DNA from 4 places in the Rufibacter aurantiacus genome. Region 4 is predicted to be linked to each of the others. Evidence: riboswitches for the same ligand, from Rfam matches in the RefSeq annotation. Region 4 holds a riboswitch; each other region holds the start of a gene.
What was found. Region 4 has a riboswitch for S-adenosylmethionine ahead of J3P34_RS06685 (hypothetical protein). Riboswitches for the same ligand answer to the same signal wherever they lie in the genome.

Region 1: it holds a riboswitch for S-adenosylmethionine, as region 4 does, so the genes downstream of both, J3P34_RS01130 (SusC/RagA family TonB-linked outer membrane protein) here and J3P34_RS06685 (hypothetical protein) in region 4, are expected to answer to the same signal.
Region 2: it holds a riboswitch for S-adenosylmethionine, as region 4 does, so the genes downstream of both, J3P34_RS00775 (ATP-grasp domain-containing protein) here and J3P34_RS06685 (hypothetical protein) in region 4, are expected to answer to the same signal.
Region 3: it holds a riboswitch for S-adenosylmethionine, as region 4 does, so the genes downstream of both, J3P34_RS01120 (M14 family metallopeptidase) here and J3P34_RS06685 (hypothetical protein) in region 4, are expected to answer to the same signal.

What each region holds. Positions count from the first base shown of each region.
Region 1 covers NZ_JAFMSV010000001.1:289,146-292,238, reverse strand. Annotated here, with positions in the region: gene J3P34_RS01135 (phospholipase D-like domain-containing protein) at 1-320, opposite strand, end outside; SAM riboswitch class I at 1,039-1,142, shown strand; gene J3P34_RS01130 (SusC/RagA family TonB-linked outer membrane protein) at 1,619-3,093, shown strand, end outside.
Region 2 covers NZ_JAFMSV010000001.1:196,197-199,289, forward strand. Annotated here, with positions in the region: gene J3P34_RS00770 (sensor histidine kinase) at 1-1,161, shown strand, start outside; SAM riboswitch class I at 1,405-1,505, shown strand; gene J3P34_RS00775 (ATP-grasp domain-containing protein) at 1,910-2,893, shown strand; gene J3P34_RS00780 (LLM class flavin-dependent oxidoreductase) at 2,896-3,093, shown strand, end outside.
Region 3 covers NZ_JAFMSV010000001.1:281,732-284,824, reverse strand. Annotated here, with positions in the region: gene J3P34_RS01120 (M14 family metallopeptidase) at 1-1,874, opposite strand, end outside; SAM riboswitch class I at 2,259-2,364, opposite strand; gene J3P34_RS01115 (AMP-dependent synthetase/ligase) at 2,807-3,093, shown strand, end outside.
Region 4 covers NZ_JAFMSV010000002.1:301,876-304,968, reverse strand. Annotated here, with positions in the region: gene J3P34_RS06695 (hypothetical protein) at 1-457, shown strand, start outside; gene J3P34_RS06690 (hypothetical protein) at 576-1,067, opposite strand; SAM-I-IV-variant riboswitch at 1,449-1,544, shown strand; gene J3P34_RS06685 (hypothetical protein) at 1,657-2,520, shown strand; gene J3P34_RS06680 (hypothetical protein) at 2,854-3,093, shown strand, end outside.

The sequences.
Region 1 (3,093 bases), on a different contig from region 4:
GCAAACTTGTGGTGCATGTGATTAGGGGTGTTGTCTATCTTAACAGCGATCCCCGCCTGCGCTAACTGCCTGATGTCTGAGCCCTTGTCAAAAAGCTTCTCATTATCCGTGAGCAGTTGAATGTCTACCCCTTTCCGGTATGCTGCCAGAATTGCGTTGGTGATACGGTCATCTGAGATGGTGAACACGCAAATCTTAAGCGATGCCGTAGCCGCCCCGATAAACTCCAGAATGGCCATCAGACAATCCTCGCCCGGACTGAAGTAGGCGGCGTTTTTTACTTTAGGGGCACTCTTGAACAACGAAAGGACAGATTTCACAGAGGAAAGATTAAGGGTTCTGGCGCGTAAGATACAAACTAACCAGATACAGGGTTGCTAAACCCAGCCTAAACTCTAGGCTACACCCGCTTTTTACCTGTTTTCCAAAAAGTAGCCCTGAAAAAGAAAACCCAGAGAAATGCTCCTGTAAAGGCAACTTGACCTTCCTGGTTACCTTCCTCCAATCTAATGGCATTGTTCTGTAGGCATAGTACTCTAAAAAAAGAACACATATTCCGTCCCCTTCGAAGGGGGTAGGGGGATGACAACACATGCTGATCACCCGTATTCACGACTGTAGGGGCAATCCTTTGTGGGTGTCCTTGCGCCGCCCACCGCAGATTTGGTTGTTGGTGATAACACCAACAACGGCTAACACACTACTAGCGGTCGCTTTCCAAATACTCACTTTTTAGATACGATGCCTGGATGTCCCCCTTCAAAGGGGGACTATATGCGTGCTACTTTTAGAGTGGAGGTGGTTAACAGCCAGAGACTTATTGTTTTCAGAATTCTCTTCTACAGTGAACCTTCTAGTGGGTATTTGATTCAAAAAAATGTATTTGAATTATAAGTAGGAGAAGGGCTTATTTTTTTCTGCTTTGTTGGATTATTTGTATTTGGTTGGAGTGCTAAGGAAAACTTGGAAAAATTATTTTCTGCAAAAAGGTTGTTTTTGTAAAAGTTGTGCCCTTACCTTTAGGGCATCTTTATTGGAGATTTATAAAGAAGAGGCGAGAGAGCAGGCTCCAGGACCCTCTAGCAACCTTCGGCCCCGCCGAAAAGGTGCTAACACCTGCCCATTTTTGGGAACTATAAATTAATGACCATGCACTTACAGCGTTTGAACACCCGCCTTACTACTAACAGCCATCCTGCGTCCCGGCAGATCCTGCTTATGCAGGCTTGTTGTTGCTGTTAGAACTGGCATCACCTCCATCTTTCCTGGCGTAGCCTTGTTCACCCTGCGGTGACGCGCGCTTTTGTCTTCTTTTTTTCAAACTTAGTTCATTATGGACCATTCTTTACCCTTCTCTTCCCCGGAGAACTATGTTCCCTCCGGAACATCCTTCCACACTTATCCCGCTGTCCCAGCCATGGGTGCCATGCCCACCTTCGCCCGAATGTGCTGTTGTTGATACAGGATTCGAGGCGCTAACATCCTCCTTTCGCTTCTTTAAAAGAATCACCGGTGTCGTCCTGAGGCCGGGTAAGAATCATCTTGTCTTTATTATTTTATAAAAATGAAAACGTATACAAGTAGTACTCTAAAAAGTCTAGTAAGTCTAGGGGTATTATTGGCAATATTGCTGACCCATGCTGCTTTTGCCCAGGCCCAATCGGTGACAGGGCAGGTGACCGGTACCAAAGGCAACGAAGCCCTGGCAGGCGTAAGCGTGGTGCTGAAAGGCACTACCAGCGGCACCTTCACCAACGCCGAGGGGCGTTATTCCATTCCGGCAACATCTGGCCAGACGCTGGTGTTTTCCAGTATCGGGTACACGTCTGTGGAAGCGGTGGTGAACGGAGCCACCGTGAACGTGACCTTGAAAGAAGACACCAAAAGCCTGGACGAGATTGTGGTAGTGGGCTACGGGACGCAGTCGCAGCGGGCAGTTTCCAGCTCGGTGAGTACCGTGAACGTGGAAGACCTGCGGGGTTTGCCGGTTACTTCTCCCGACCAACTCATCCAAGGAAAAGCGGCCGGGGTGCAGATTTCCTCGGCCAGCGGCGCGCCGGGTGGCGGTATCAGCGTGAGTGTGCGCGGGGCCACTTCCATCAATGCCAGCAACTCGCCTTTATATGTGATTGACGGCGTGTTCATCAACAATCAGTCACTGAGCAACCTTGGTTTAGGTGGACAGACTTTCAATCCGCTGGCGGACCTGAACCCCACAGATATTGAGAGCATTCAGGTACTGAAAGACGCCAACGCCACGGCCATTTACGGGTCCAGGGGAGCGAACGGGGTGGTGCTCATCACCACGAAGCGCGGCAAACTGAATGCGGGTTCCAAAATCAGTTTTCAGACGTACTTCGGTTGGGCCAAGGCGCCTAAGCTTTATGAAACAGTGAACGCGCAGCAGGAGGCCGAACTCATCAATGAGGCTTTCCTGAACGATGGCGGCGCTTTCGCTGCCCGGCCGTTCCGCCCGAAAGCTGAAGGAGGCCGCGGCTTACCGGAGGAGCAGACCACCTATTCCCGCATCCCGGATGTGTTCCAGACCGCCAAAACCCAGAGCTATGATTTGTCAGCCTCGGGTGGGTCAGACAAAAGCAGGTACTTTATTGGGGGCAGTTATTTCTTACAGGAAGGGATTGTGAAACCTGCCCAGTTTGAGCGTTTCAGCGGACGGTTCAACTTTGACCATAACCTGAGCGAGAAACTGACGGTGGGCATCAGTGCCTCGGGCGCGTACAGCCACCGTAACGTGAGCCGCAACGACAACAGTGCGCAGGGGGTGATTAACTCCTCCCTGTACGTGCAGACGTTCTTGCCCGTGTTCAACGAGGATGGCAGCTATGCCCGCCACAGCATCTTTGACAACCACCTGGCCTTGATTGAGAACCTGAACATCCAGGGCCACAGCAACCGCCTCATCGGGAACCTGTACGCCGAGTACGAGATTCTGCCGGGCTTGTCGTTCAAATCAAGCTGGAGCCTGGACTACAACAGCTACATAGACAAAGTCTACAACAACACCCAGATCAGCGTGGGCCTTCCGGCCGGAAACGGCAGCAACACGCAGTCCAGCCTGGTGACCCTAATCAA
Region 2 (3,093 bases), on a different contig from region 4:
GCGCATGTCACTTTCTTCCGTGGCCTGAATATCTCGCTGGCTCTGGCCTCAGCAATGGCGTTGGGTTTAGAAGGATTGCTTCACCTCAACCAGAAACGCCAATACCCTTTGTGGCTTGTGCAGGCACTGTGCCTGGCCTTCGGGTTTGCGTTTATTTCCTGCTGCCTAGGCATTACGTTCATTGCGCAGTCTAACCCTAGAAACACCCTCACCATGTATTTGCTGGGGCTGGTTACGGTGGCTTTTCTCTGGGACTTTGAGTACTATGAGACCCTGGTGCTGGTCTCCTTAACGGCGCTGGCTTTCACGTTGGTGCTGCATTTCTCCGGCCTCAACCCAGAGCAAGTGGTCCTGAACCAGTGCATGTCCTTTGTGATCCTGCTTTGCTTTCTGGTGCTTTCCCGCCTGATGTACAGCTACCGGGCCAACCATTTCATTCAGCTGAAGGAGATTGAGGAAAAGAACCGCGAGATTCAGAAGATAAGCCAGGCCAAATCTGAGATTTTGGGCGTGGTGGCGCATGACCTGAGAAGCCCTTTCAACAACATTGAGATGATTACCTCTCTGTTGCAGAAGAAGAACCTCACCCCCGAGCAGGAACAACAGTATCTGAACCTGATCTTAACCAGTTGCCAGAACTCGCGCCTTACCATCAATGAGTTGCTGTTCATTGCCCGCGAGGAGCAGCAGGAAACCATTCCGCTGGAGAAAATGGATCTGTGCGCCTTGCTGCAGGATGTGCAAGAAGAATGGCAAACCCAGCTGCAAGGCTCCCGAAACCTGCTGCTCTCCCACCCTGCTACCCCGCTGTACGCCAACCTGAACAAAGAACGCTTCCACCGGGTGTTGAATAACCTGGTGTCCAATGCCGTGAAGTTCACCCCGGCCCAGGGCAAAATCAGGATCAAGGTGCGCGAGGAAAAGAAAAAGCTCCTGCTGGAGGTATCAGACAATGGCATCGGGATTCCAGAAAGGATGCGGCCTTTGTTGTTTGACCGATTCTCCAAAGCCAGGAGACGCGGCCTGCAGGGCGAAAAATCCACAGGTTTGGGCCTGAGCATCTGCCGCCAATTGGTGGAGCAGCACGGTGGCTCCATAGACGTAGAAAGCCAGGAGCGCCAGGGCACCACTTTCCATATCACCTTACCGGCGGCGGTTTAAGTCTCCCATTTCCTTTTCACTTAAGGTGCAGAAAGCTCATCTGTTTTAGGCTTGTTATGGGCAAAACAGCTTCAAAACAGGAAACAAACATCGGTAATAAGTAAGTACAATATGGGAACAACGAGTAATTTGGCCGTAAGCAAATTTCCTGTAGCTACAATAATTTATCCTAAAATTTGGATGCTAACTTTTTCGCTTCCACATTTGCACCCGTAAAGTCGATTATCCCTATCCAAGGGTTTTGATTTATAAAGAAGAAGGGAGAGAACAGGCTCTGTGAACTTCTAGCAACCTACAAAGACAAGGTGCTAATTCCTGCCTAAAGCATTTAGGAAATATAAACCGTAAGAAAACCCATGATGCAGCACACGCTTTCTTCTATTGCCACTTTTCTGAACGATCTGATCACCGGATTATTCGGTCAAACTTTGCAACCTGTTCCGGTTTCTGTGTCTAAGCAGAACCGCTGTTGTTGTTGAGGCGCATCTCGCCGGAAGGGTTCTGAAGAAGCCTGCCCGTTACTACTGTGTTTCCAGTTTTGTACCCGGGTTCATGATTTGCCCCCACATCATTTCTTCTCTCCCTTAAACCGGCTGGCACTTAGGTGCCAAAATTCATCCTCCGTTTTTAATATGATTTTGTAAAAGCAGCCCAGAAAAAGGGTTTTCCATTTGCTTACAACACAATACTCCTCTAAATCTATAGAGATTAGCTAAATAAACACACCACAAGTAATACACGAACTAATATGTCAACTTCTGCATCCGTAAAGCCTATTGCCATCTACCACGAGCACCCAGACTGGTTCAAGCCTTTGTTTGAGGAACTGGACGCCCGCGGCCTTCCATATGTACGCCTGAACGCCGCTGAGCACACCTATGACCTGGCCGAGGACGAAACCCCATACAGCCTGTTCTTCAACCGCATGAGCCCTTCTGCTTACCTGCGCGGCAATGAGAATGGCATTTTCTATACCTTGGGCTTACTTGCCCACCTGGAGCGCACCGGCACCCCAACCGTGAACGGCCACAAAGCTTTCCAGTACGAGACCAACAAAGCCCTGCAGTTGTCTTTGCTGCAGTCACTGGGTCTGCCTTATCCAAAAGCGCGCGTGATCAACCACGCTTCCCAGGCCGTGAAAGCCGCCGAGGGTCTGCGTTTCCCCATCGTGGTGAAAGCCAACATTGGCGGTAGCGGTGCGGGGATCATCAAGTATGATTCTGTAGAAGCCCTGGAGCAATCCGTAGCTAACAACGAGATAGATCTGGGTATTGACCACACAGCGCTGGTGCAGGAGTTCATCCCGGCCCGCGGCGGGTACATCCACCGCGTTGAGACTTTGGGCGGCAAATACCTGTACGCCATCAAAGTGTACACTACCGGCGAGAGCTTCAACCTGTGCCCAGCTGATATCTGCCAGACGACTACCGGTGTGGAACTGGTGCGCAACGCCTGCGCCTTGGACGCTCCTAAAAATGGCCTGAAAGTAGAGGGCTATACCCCGGAGCAGGAAGTAATTGATGCCATTGAGGCCATCATGCAGAACTCAGGTATTGACGTGGGCGGCATTGAGTACATCATTGACGACCGTGACGGCCAAATCTATTACTATGACGTGAATGCCCTTTCCAACTTCGTGGCCGATGCCGTGAATGTGATCGGGTTCAACCCGCACAAGAAGTTGGTTGACTTCCTGGAGAAAAAGGCCCAACTAGTAACTGAGGAGGTATAAGCATGCAGTTTGGATATTGGTTACCTGTATTTGGCGGCTGGCTGCGCAACGTGCCCGATGAAGGCATGACCACCTCCTGGGAGTACGTAAAGAAGTTGGCGCAACGCAGCGAGGATTGGGGCTACAGCCTGGCCCTTATTGCTGAGCTGTATTTGAACGACATCAAAGGCCAGGAAGCCCCGGCCCTGGATGCCTGGTCT
Region 3 (3,093 bases), on a different contig from region 4:
ACCAGCATCAGGGCCTCGGGTTTCCGGATGGTCTGGATGTTGCTACTGCCAAGGTCAATGCCTTTGGCGCTGAATCCGCTGTTCACTGAGGCAATTTTGATTTTGCGATCGGCGACTACTTTCTGTATGGCTTTGTACAGCGAGTCAGACGAGATTTTCTGGGAGGCAACCGGAATGGTGATGGCTCCGGGTAGGTAGTCTTTGGCACCCGCCGTAGTATTGGCCGTGAAAGGTTTCAGGGCCGTTTGGGCCGTCACTCCCAGGGATTGCAGCTGGTACAAGGCGCCGGCGGTGTTGTAATCCGTCCAGTCCAGGAGGTAGGCGTAGTTGCTTTTAGGCGGGGCTGCGGCGGTAAGGGCGGGCAAGGACGTCAATTTGTTTCCGCGGTTCACCGGTTTGGTGGCGCCCACGTGCGGCAGGCCATAGGCCAGGGCCAGGGTCCAGGTGGAGGCATCGTAGAACACACTGTCGGGTAGATTGGTGTTTTTGGCGAAGATGGATTCCACCAGGCGGTACTGCGGTTGTTCGGTGGGCACTACAAAGGTTTTTCCTTTCTCGAATGCGGTGCCGTTGATGGTCTGGTTGCCGGGTAGTTCATACACCTCAATCTTGTGGGCCAGCAACAGCTCGGTGAAATTGCGCAGGCGGGTGGCATCGTACTTCTCGCCGTACACATAGGCTTTCACCGGATTTTGGCGGCCATCGGCGAGGCCGGATTTGTAGAATTCGCGCTGGTGTTTCAGGAAAGTCTCGCGGTTCTCAACGGCGCCTTTGACCGTGGCCAAGCCGGTGCTCAGGTGGTTTCGTATCCCGAAGGCGAAGGTCAGTACGCCGGTGGAGTTCTCCTGGCGGTTGCCGCGGGAGCTGGCCTGCTCAGTGGTGATGCCCACGCCGCCCTGGAAATCGGGGTAGGTGGAGCCGTAGCCGGGGTAGATGTTGTCGTACTGTTCTTTGGTGAAGTACAGCGACCCAATCTCATCCAGCGCCGCGGCGTGGTATTTGGCGATGATGACGTTCAGGTTGTCATAGGTGCTGCGGGGCACCAGGTAGTTCTCGGAGCCGTAGGGTTTGCTGGGCTCAAAGTAGTAGGTGGAGTTGGTGCCCATCTCGTGGAAGTCAATGACCACATTGGGGAGCCACTCATGGTAGAATTTCAGGCGGTTTCTGCTTTCCACGTGCGCAATGGGCAGCCAGTCGCGGTTCAGGTCAAACCAGTAGTGGTTGCCGCGGCCGCCGGGCCACACCTCGTGGTGCTCCCAATCGGCAGGGTCCGCTACGGAAGGGTCGCTTTGGTGCACATTGATCCAGTTCGCGTGCCGGTCGCGGCCATCGGGGTTGTGGGCGGGATCGAGTAAGATCACTGCTTCTTTCAGAGCTCGTTGGGTTTCCGGGTCCTGGTTGGCGGTGTAGTAGTAGGCCGTGAGGAGGGAGGCTTCCAGGCTGGAGGCCTCGTTGCCGTGCACGCTGTAGCCCAGGTTCACGAACACGGGTGCGTTGGCAAGGTTGGGCAAGGGCTTGGAGACATCGGCTAACTGCAGGTGCTCCTTCCGGATGTCCTCCAGGCGGGCGTGGTTTTCAGGAGAGGTAATGATAGCCACCACCTGCGGCCGCAGTTCATAGGTAAACCCGATGGTCTGCACTTTCACTTTGTCTGAGAGCCGGTCCAGCTCTTTGAGGTACGCCACCGATTGCTCATAGCGGCTGTGGCGCTCGCCTATGCCGTAGCCCAGGAACTGCTCGGGCGTAGGAATAGCGGCGTCAAAATTCTTCGTCTTGGGAAAGTAATAGCTGCTTTGCGCCAGGGCCGGGACAAGGGTCAGGGTCCAGGCGGCCAGGACCAGAAGCGCCCTGTAAGTAGGTAGAAATGGTTTCATGGTGTTTTAAGGGTGATTTTCTAAAAATGGTTAAAAGCGTAGCGGAGAAAAGACGTTTCCGCAACAGCAAAGGGAGAGGAAGCGATAGAGCGCCGCCAGGGTAGAGGAGAGGCAGGTGTGCAAAGAGGTGCCCCAGGCAAAAGCCGGTTTCTTTACCCTTGCCTGCGCAAGTGCAGTGTACATAAAGAGTGAAACTGAAAAAAGAAGTTAGAAAACAGAGAAGTCCTGCATCAGCGCAGAACGATAAAATTCCGGGAGCCCGGAATATCTAAGAAAGCTAACAGCAGCAACAAGAATGCATACAGGCAGTGGAAAAGCCTGAAGCTGTAGATAACGAAAGATGGTTTGCGTTGGAAAGGTTGCGGCTGCTGAGCATGGTCTGAAAACTTATATTTCCCATTTGGCTGGGCAGGAGTTAGCACCTTTTTAACTTGGTTAACGGTTGCTAGAGGTTCTCAGAGCCTGCTCTCTCCCCTCTTCGGTATAATTTCAAGGCTAAGGTAGAAAGCAAGGGCTTATATAGCAAAAGAAATATAGGTTATTTACAGCCAGGGACACGAGGGCAGTAGATCTGGCAGCTATCACCGGTGTTTGGCTTTAGATGTAGAGAGCATTTTTGGGGCTTTTATTACAAAATAGCCCTTAATCGGATTTAGTAACTCCGATGGCTTACTGCACAAGAGTCAAGAAGGCTTTCATTTTTTCTGGACGGATAGTTGTCTCAGGCGCCGGGAGGTACTTTGGAAAACTCATTTAGAAGCTTTTTAAACGAGTTTTGAGCTGAATGCCGTGCCTGCATAATTCTGATTTGGTGTTCTGAGAAGTGGGTATCTGCTTTCTTCTTTAAGCCGTAAAATACGAGTACTTTTAGCCCGTAAAAATGGGCGATAAAGCTCCTGTGCCCTTTTTAACCTAAATTATCCCTGGAACCCGTGCTGACTCCGAAGAAAGGCTCACCAGAAGAGCCAACCAGATTATTTGATTGCCTGGCGTACCAACTCAAAAACATGCCCCTGGTAGACATGCTCAGCGCCAAAGAGCATGGTGCCTGGTGCAAGTACTCCACCCAGGAAGTGGTAGATACCGTGAACCAATTAAGCGTGGGGCTCTTGGCGCAGGGAATATCTTCCGGAGACGGCACCGCCGAAGGTCGGGACAAGATCGCCATCATCAGTGCCAACCGGCCCGAGTGGATTCTGGTGGATTTGGCTATTCAGCA
Region 4 (3,093 bases):
TAAGAAACTAATCAGAGAGGATACTTACCTGCATTTGAATTTCGTGGAAGAATTCAAACAGTATAATGCTGTGGAGTTTTCACCAGAATTTAGTGATAAAAACTCCTCTCCAGCGGGGGATAAACATTCTGGTATTAAATATGCCGAAACGAGTTCTTTGGGTGGTGCCTTTGCGGAACAACAGGGAAAGGAAGGCTGGTTTTGTGGCGAAGACTTCATTGAGTTCCGTCAACCTAACTGGAAGAGTTATCTTGACTATTTGAATGAGAAGTATGGCAAAACTCAAACCTGGACTTTCTTCCCCTATCCTTGTGAAGACAGTAGAAATAGGAATTGCAGTGCACTTTATGGTCTTGTTGATATTTTTAATAAAATGAACATGGAACTTGCAATGGAAGGGTTTGAAGAAGATGATGCCGTGATTAGATGGAAGAAGAGAATTGCTCTCAGTGATTGATCAAATATTGCTGGGCTTCATCATCGACGAAGTTTTTGACTAAATGGAATAGTAAGATTTGCTACTATTAATTTATGCTAATCTTCCTATTCCATTTAAGGTGATCCAGTAATAGGCTTTAACTTATTGGATGAAGTTTGTAGTAAGCACCGTCTAAAAGTTCAAAGAACAACTCACCTTTGTGATCTTGCAGTGTGAAGTTAGTATCTGACCAGAAAGTAGAGTTTTCCTCTAAAGATTTTAGAATCTCGCCAGATCTAGTGTTATCTAATGTGCTTAAGAGTTCCTCTTTGGAAACAACTGGTAAGTAAAGCGAAGCAAACCTTGATTTCTCCTCCACTGGAAGTTCACTGAAGTTTTCGTGTAATAATTGCGGGACTAATCTAGATAGCTTCTTTATGTCCTGGTGGAATTTGGCATCTTCGATATTAAGATGAGCAAGTTTGATCTCACCAATTATTTCAACCTGACAAGTTAAGTAGTCATTTCGGTCATTGCTGCCCGAGCTGGCGCTATTTAAAGCAAGTTCAGGGGAAGGGCTGGCATAAACCGAATGCCGTCGGTTGGGAGCTTCGGTTGGGCGTAGTAGCTCCCAGATGTTGTCAATCAAATATGGCACGTTGCTCGGAACCCTACGGGTCTGCAATCCATGATATATCTTGTTTGGATCAAAATTGTGTTTTGGGATTGCTCTAAAAAGGATGTCCATGAATTCAGAAGGATAAACGAGATTGAAGAATTAGACAGGTATGGTATATTTATAATTTGTTTCAATCAGCAACATAGCTTCTTTACCTGTGAAAGCTGCGTTAACTAATGATTTAGACCGATTATTGCTGGACTTAAGAATATTTGAGATTGGTAAGTACAAATAAATACTACTTAGGGAGCTAATCTAGTAAATGTAAGTATTATTTTGATTATATATATTAATTCGCTATATTTGTATTATAATTTATGACTGTCCTGAATAAACCAGTGACAGCATTCTACAAAGCATTAAGAGTGCCTTTAGGTACGGCAACCGGGTTTAAGCTCCATCGGTGCCAAAGCAATGCGCGGCTTCTGCCGAAAAAAAGCTGTAAGCGCTACATCGCCCAAAGCTTTCCTTTTAAAAGTGCCATGGCTCATCCCGGCAGGCTTTTACAGCCTTTCAGTTTGGGTCTTAGGTCAACTATGTTTAATTTTTAAAGCAAATCATGGGCGAACTGTCTTTATTGAGTAACAACATTGAATTAATCTTACAGCATAGCGAGCAGATTAAAACCTATGCACCCTATACCTTCAGCAGACTAATCATAAAGAACCCCCGGAGGCTGGGAGGACAATGGTATGAGCAGAATATGTTCATGGGAGCCTACGTAGAGGTTTGGCATCAATATCTGCAAAAATCACCTGAGCCCGCTATCCTTCCCCTGTATATTGGATCTGGAATGTTTGGTACCATCTATAAGTTCCTGGGGCTTTCCCTGGCAGATAAAGTGCTGGTGAAAAAGGTCCCGGTTGGGAAAATGCACACCTCCTATATGCGGAATCCCATGTGGGCATTTATCCAGACTAACCCCATAAAAGGACTGGGGATCCCCTTGTCACAAGTAGTGGAAGAGATCAAGGCCGGTAAACCGGTGGAAGAAAGGGAGAGTTACCGACTACTGAATTTAAGGGAGGATTTCTACCGATCTGTAGGTGCCATCTCTGGTATCAGGAGCGAAGGGGAGCATGACCTTGCCTACAGTTTGGAGCAGGGGGTGAATTACCAGTTGATGATACAGGTACATGCTATTATACTCCTTGAACTGTCAGATAGGGAGAAAAAAGAGCTGGTGTTTGGGGGAAGTGCCGTCGAGTTGAATGATATGGTGACAGAAACCCGGAAGGACCTTGCCGCTCTTGCCATGGAAGCCGGCTTTACCCACCACAATGTGATGGACTCACGGACCAATTGGGCCAAAGTTAGGTTCACCAGACAGATTTCCTCCATTGATGAGGTTTTGGAAGGAAATACGATTTCATCAATGTGTGGCATGCTGTATGCCATGCGGAAAAGAATCCGACGATTGTAACCAAGGCAGTCAATCCTGCAAGCTTGCGGGAAATTCAAAATAAGAAGCGCACCTTATACCTTTGTATCATGCTTCAACAGCAGGTTTTGTTAACCGAGTTTATAGCTTCTAACAAGAGTTGCTTCTCAAAAGCTCTTAGTAGCTCTGCAACTTTAAGGACTATTCATAGCCAAGGCTTTTAACACTAGACTGTAAGTCTGAGGCCACCTTATTGGTGGTGATACATATATAAATATTCATATTCCTGACTTTGCATTTGCGAAATGTTTCAGTGGCTTTCAATTGGCTGCTCAGAGTCCCTATGCCTGTTTTTTTAATCTTAAAAGATATTCCATGACTAAAACCAATCTCTTCAATTTCAAAAGCACGTTTTTGAATCTTACACAGTACACAGTTCCTTATGGAGAGGAACATACCATCAAACAGTACTTACCAGAGGGCATAGAAGAAGACCTGAACGGTAATTTCTTTATCAGCATTGGAGAGTCAACAACGTTGTTTACTTCCCATTTAGATACTTGCTCTTACTATAGAGAGAAGGTAAATCATGTTATAAATGGAGACATCATTGCT